3 regions of the Pseudomaricurvus sp. ABR4_320 genome follow, and region 2 is predicted to be linked to each of the others. Evidence: predicted binding sites of a transcription regulator. Region 2 holds the regulator's gene; each other region holds the start of a gene.
The links. Region 2 encodes sigma-54, which starts transcription at its own class of promoters, with help from an activator protein. Its sites were predicted from a motif close to TGGCACANNNNTTGCNNT; they were not measured.
Positions count from the first base shown of each region.

Region 1: the regulator sigma-54 is predicted to act here: its motif matches at 1,057-1,074, upstream of ACXAFR_RS06305 (formate/nitrite transporter family protein).
Region 3: the regulator sigma-54 is predicted to act here: its motif matches at 802-819, upstream of ACXAFR_RS17245 (CmpA/NrtA family ABC transporter substrate-binding protein).

Region 1 covers NZ_JBSWVF010000002.1:715,841-718,019, reverse strand. The annotation lists gene ACXAFR_RS06310 (TonB-dependent receptor) at 1-19, shown strand, start outside; gene ACXAFR_RS06305 (formate/nitrite transporter family protein) at 132-992, opposite strand; gene ACXAFR_RS06300 (aldo/keto reductase) at 1,489-2,179, shown strand, end outside.
Region 2 covers NZ_JBSWVF010000019.1:64,950-67,128, forward strand. The annotation lists gene ACXAFR_RS23730 (RNA polymerase factor sigma-54) at 140-1,666, shown strand; gene hpf (ribosome hibernation-promoting factor, HPF/YfiA family) at 1,775-2,068, shown strand; gene ACXAFR_RS23740 (PTS sugar transporter subunit IIA) at 2,072-2,179, shown strand, end outside.
Region 3 covers NZ_JBSWVF010000008.1:198,848-201,026, forward strand. The annotation lists gene ACXAFR_RS17240 (nitrate- and nitrite sensing domain-containing protein) at 1-351, shown strand, start outside; gene ACXAFR_RS17245 (CmpA/NrtA family ABC transporter substrate-binding protein) at 988-2,179, shown strand, end outside.

The DNA of each region.
Region 1 (2,179 bases), on a different contig from region 2:
CGTGCGCGGATCTTTCTAACCTACAAAAACAGAAAAAAAACGCCTCTCCCGAGGCGTTTTTTGTTTTACCAGAAGCAAAGCTTTCGGATTTACCAACAAGTAAGCTGCAATGAATATTGAATGTTAATTCACTACATCGCTTTGCTTTCAGCAATAAAACTTGCTTCACGTGCAGCAACTTTCTTGGAGGGGCTTTCTTTTACATGGGTGAGGTAAAGCGGTAAACCTACTAACAGGAATCCACCCACCAAGTTTCCAAGCGCAGTCGGGATTTCATTCCAGATAAAGTAATCCACAATGGTAAAATTACCACCCATGATCATAGAAAATGGGAACAGGAACATGTTCACAATAGAATGCTCAAATCCCATAAAGAAGAAGAGCATAACCGGCATCCACATAGCCGCCATTTTGCCGGTTGCCGACGTGGAAATCATTGCTCCAACAACGCCCATTGAAACCATCCAGTTGCACAGAATGCCGCGAATAAACACAGTAAACCATCCCCCGGCGCCAGCAGCTTGGTAACCCGTAGTACGACCTTCCCCAATACTTGCGACCTTAGCGGCCAATTCTTCACCGCCCGGAGCATAACCTGTGTAACCATAGGTAAGAACAAACGACATCATAAATGCGGTGGTCAGTGCGCCAGCAAAGTTACCGATAAACACCAGCCCCCAGTTTCTCAATAAACCACTTACGGTACAGCCAGGGCGACGATCGATGATGGAGAGCGGCACAAGCGTAAACACACCCGTCAGCAAATCGAACTTCATCAAATACAACATAATGAAACCAACCGGGAAAAGCACGGCACCAACCAGTGGCGACCCGGTTTTCGTTGCGACGGTGATGGCAAAAATTGCAGCCAATCCCAAAATAGCACCGGCCATAAAGGCACGGACAAACGTGTCCTTGGTGGACATAAATATTTTTGATTCACCAGAATCGACCATCTTCGTGGCAAATTCAGAGGGCTCAAGATACGACATGGGCAATAACCTCTATTTAGGCAATAGGAATTAAGGGTGAGCGAGCAAAGAGCACACAGGTCATTTAGCACACGCCATGCCACAAAATTACACTTCTTAACCCATTGAATTTAAAGCAGTTTTCTCTCTAGCACAGAAACCATAGGTGATCTCCGCACCACTCCACCCCATTTAGTGCACTAAAGCACCAAAACAAAACACCATTAAAATCAAGAGAGCAGTTAACACGGCTAAAATCACTATCCGTGACCAATACGGCAAACACTACTCGCACCATAATGGTGACACCGGGTTTTAAGTGGTATTTTTTTAACCACCGACGCAAAGAAGCGGCGAACACGAAAAGCACTGCACCACTTTTAAGCATGCCATCACGACTCTAGCGACCAGCGACTTAAAACGAACGATCAAACCAGCTGTCCACGACAAACGTAGGAGCGAGTATCATCAATCACACCGTACGACCCAATTCCACAGAAATTCTGGAGATTTCCCCATGCAATACCGACAACTTGGCAACAGCGGCCTAATGGTTCCAGCCCTCTGCTACGGCACAGGCACCTTCGGTGGCGTTGGAGAAATGATGAGCAAATGGGGCAATACCGATGTTGCTGAAGCGAAAGAGCTGATCGATATCTGCCTCGATAAGGGCATCAATTTTTTCGATACCGCGGACGTCTATTCCGATGGACAGTCTGAACGAATTCTGGGTGAAGCCATCCGCCACCACCCTCGCGATGAATTGCTTATTTCCACAAAGGGTACGTTTACCATGGGGCAGGGCCCCAACGATAAAGGCTCTTCGCGCCACCACTTGATCAAAGCGGTAGACGCCAGCCTCAAGCGCCTGCAGACCGACTATATCGACCTGTATTTTTTACACAGCTTCGACGCGTTAACGCCACAGGAAGAAACCCTCAGCACGCTGAATGATTTGGTCACAGCGGGCAAACTGCGCTATTTCGGATGCTCTAATTTTTCTGGCTGGCAAGTCATGAAATCCCTAGCGACGTCGGAACGTTACGGCTGGAATCGGCATGTCGCTTATCAAGGCTATTATTCACTACTACACCGGGACTATGAGTGGGAGCTTATGCCTCTGGCACTCGACCAGGGACTTGGCACAATGGTATGGAGCCCCCTTGGCTGGGGACGATTGACGGGTAAATTCCGGCGCGGTCAAATGC
Region 2 (2,179 bases):
TTCAACTCGGTTACTCTTGATTTAAAGCTCAGAAACTCGCTCGGCTTGTTGCTCAGCCGGTTTTCTCTTGCGGCCACACGGTATTTCAAATTCCGCATCGCGGTCTCTCACTGCGGCGGTATCGGTAATCGACGTAGATATGAAACAATCGTTACAGCTTAAACTTGGTCAACAGCTGACCATGACCCCTCAACTGCAACAGGCAATCCGGTTGTTGCAGCTATCCACTCTCGATCTTCAGGCAGAAATCCAGGAAGCTCTCGACTCCAACCCGATGCTGGAAATATCCGACGAAGACGTCGACAGCGGTGGACAGGAGCAAAACAGCAAAGACGGCGACGATAAAAACAGTTCGACAGAAACCTCAAACTCTGAGGCTTCCAGTGCTGAAGAGACGACCAACTACAACGAAAACGAGACAGATACCGCCAACGCAGAAGGCGACTGGAACGAATCCATACCTGAAGATCTGCCCGTCGACACCAGCTGGGACGATGTCTACCAAGCTGGTCCTACCGGTACCGGCCTCGCCTCTCCCGAGCAGGAAGACAGTGATTTTGAGTCCCGTCGCGGAACAGACGAAAGTCTCCAACAGCATTTGAACTGGCAGCTGAATCTGACCCCCATGTCCGATCGAGATCAGATCATTGCCATGGCCATCATTGACGCCGTTCAAGACAACGGAATTCTCAGCATTACAGTCGATGAAATTTTCCAGGGGCTGGAATCTGAACTGGAGGAGCTCGAACTCGACGAAGTCGTGGCCGTTTTACATCGAATTCAGCAATTCGACCCCCCAGGCGTTGCCGGCCAAGACCTGAGTGACTGCCTGTTGATACAGCTCAATCAACTGCCTGACTGCCCCGCCCTCAAAGATGCTAAGCTCATCGTAAAAGAACATTTGGCGCTACTGGGCAACCGGGATTACAAGCAGTTGATGCGCAAGACCAAACTTAAAGAATTTCAATTGCGGGATGCAATCCTGCTGATCCAGAGCCTGAACCCGAGGCCTGGAGATCAAATTAACATCGGTGAAACCGAATATGTCGTACCCGATGTTTTCGTCACCAAACAAAATGATCGCTGGACGGTTAACCTTAATCCTGAAATTGCGCCTAAAATTAGAATTAACGACACCTACGCTGCCATGGTGAAACGCGCCGACAGCAGCACGGACAATAATTTTTTACGCGACAATTTGCAGGAAGCCCGCTGGTTTTTGAAAAGTCTTCAGAGTCGTAACGAAACCCTACTCAAAGTAGCCACCTGTATTGTCGAAAAACAGCGTGCGTTTCTTGATCATGGGGCAGAAGCGATGAAACCTCTGGTACTGCACGATGTCGCAGAAGTTGTCGGCATGCACGAATCCACAATTTCCAGGGTGACAACGCAAAAATATATGCATACCCCTCAGGGCATTTTCGAACTCAAGTACTTCTTCTCCAGCCACGTCAGTACGGAATCCGGCGGTGAGTGCTCTTCAACGGCTATTCGCGCCATTATCAAGAAACTCATCGCTGCAGAAAATCCGCAAAAACCACTGAGTGACAGCAAAATTACAAGTCTACTGGCGGACCAGGGTATTCAGGTTGCCCGACGCACTATCGCCAAATATCGCGAATCTCTCAACATTCCGCCATCAAATGAACGTAAAAGACTCCTATAACATCGATTTTCAAGACCCTGTTTTGGGTCTGAATGCAGAGAAGTCCAGCACCAACCGACTTCTCCACCAGCCAACAGCGCTGGTCTACACACAAAAGAGGAGCAATCTATGCAAATCAACATAAGTGGACATCACATCGATCTTACTCCAGCGATAAAAGACTATGTAACCAACAAGCTGGATCGACTCGAACGTCATCATGATCGAATAACCAGTACCAATGTGATCCTGTCTGTTGATAAACTACGCCAGAAGGCAGAGGCGTCTGTCCACGTGAGTGGAAAAGACTTCTATGCCGATTGCGAATCAGAGGACTTATACGCGGCGATCGATATGCTGGCTGACAAACTGGATCGGCAACTGTTAAAGCATAAAGAGAAGCTGAAAAATCATCATCGTTGAGATATGCAGCTTAAAAACATTCTCACTCAACACCGCTGTGCCTGCGGTGTTGAGTCTCTTAGTAAAAAACGCACCCTGCAGATTCTGTCGGAACTTATCGCTGAAGATCTT
Region 3 (2,179 bases), on a different contig from region 2:
TTGCATTCGTACTGGCGTGAGTTATTGATGGCGTCAGAATCGATTGGGCAAGCTAGGGCCTTGGGAACCGGCGTGGCCGCAGCCGGTTATTGTGATCGGCAGTCAAAAGACCGGTTGCGAGAGCTCTGCTCTGAGATTGAGAATAACACCCGCAAATTGCGCCGAGATGTGCAGCCAGGTAGCAACGACTCGCCAAAACTGATCAAAATTTTGATCGACTGTATTAACGAGCACATTCTCCGGGATCGGCCGACAGTGACGCCTGAAGAATATTTCGCCCTGGCCAGTCGAGCCATTGATAGCTTATTCGATCAGTTTGATCGCATGCTTGCTGAATTGCAGTGGGATTAGATCCATCACTCAATCCTGGATACCTTCTTTCGTAACCGTCTAAACGTGACTGTCACTTTCAGGTTTTCGGTAAGCCCTTTCTCCGTCCCACTCTCCTCGTTGATTGATCCAACGTCCTGTTGCGAAATCGAGCGCTAGGCATTCCTTTTTATTTCTCAATCAGTGGTTTTTACCGTTGGTGATAACCCGTTCTTTTCAGTAATGATCCTTTTTGGTGCGTTTATGCTTGGGGTAATGGGCGCCAACAAATTTTTCTGATGAATCTTTTTGGTGTTTTATTGGGCGTTTGTGTCCATGGTGGTGCGATAAGTTCAGTCGACAAAAATCAGTTGTGCCGTTTTCTCTGAATCTACCGAAGTGAAGGAGGTAAATTTGCACTTTAGTTGTGCAAAATGGCGCAATATACGTTTTTTTGCCGTACTTTTTTTGAGTTGATGAAAAACTGATCGTTGGCATACATGCTGCTAAAGGATATGGGCGTTCAAACGATTTCGCTGACCGTGATAAAGGCTGATCGTTTATGGGGCATTCTTGGAGCAAGCGGTTTTTGCCGCTATTGCTTTAAGGTTTCTGAGTTCGACGTCGAGATCGCATCGATTTAACTAAAAAGCAGAAAACTATTATTGAGGAATGAACATGAGCTGGTTTAAACCGCTGGGGCGAGTTGTGGCAGCCACTGTTGTGGGGGTCTCATTTTCAACAACGATCGTACAGGCTGAAGAGCTTGGCTGGCCCGAAAAAGAAGAATTGAAATTTGGGTTTATTAAACTAACCGATATGGCGCCTATCGCCATTGCTTACGAAAATGGCTATTTTGAAGACGAAGGTCTCTACGTGACCATCGAAGCTCAGGCCAACTGGAAAGTCCTGCTCGACGGCGTGATTGATGGAACACTGGATGGTGCTCATATGCTCGCGGGGCAGCCACTTGCTGCAACCATCGGATTTGGGACTAAGGCTCACATCATTACACCGTTTTCTATGGACCTTAATGGAAATGGTATTACCGTTTCCAATGAGATCTGGGAGGCCATGGAGCCGAACATTTCCAAGATGGATGATGGCCGCCCAGAGCATCCAATTAAGGCTGATGCTCTAAAACCCGTCGTCGAAAAATATAAGTCGGAAGGCAAGCCTTTTAATATGGGCATGGTTTTTCCGGTCTCTACCCATAATTATGAATTGCGCTATTGGTTGGCTGCTGGTGGTATTCACCCCGGTTACTATGCGCCTAAAAAGGGTGATACATCGGGCCAAATTGATGCGGATGCACTCCTTTCCGTGACGCCACCGCCACAAATGCCTGCAACTCTGGAAGCTGGAACAATTTATGGTTACTGCGTGGGTGAGCCATGGAATCAGCAAGCAGTATTTAAGGGTATTGGTGTTCCCGTCATTACCGATTACGAAATTTGGAAAAACAATCCAGAAAAAGTGTTCGGTATTACCGCTGAATTCGCCGAGAAATATCCAAACACCACCATTCGGTTAACGCGTGCACTGATTCGTGCTGCAAAATGGCTGGATGAAAATGACAACGCTAATCGCCCTGCTGCTGTGAAGATACTGTCGCAATCAAATTATGTGGGTGCGGATTATGATGTTATCGCAAACAGCATGACCGGAACCTTCGAATATGAGAAGGGCGACAAGCGCGAGGTGCCCGACTTTAACGTGTTCTTCCGCTATAACGCCACCTATCCCTATTACTCTGATGCCATCTGGTATTTGACTCAAATGCGTCGTTGGGGACAGATCGCCGAAGACAAAAGCGACGAGTGGTATAAAGAAACCGCTGCCAATGTGTATCGCCCAGATATCTATCGTT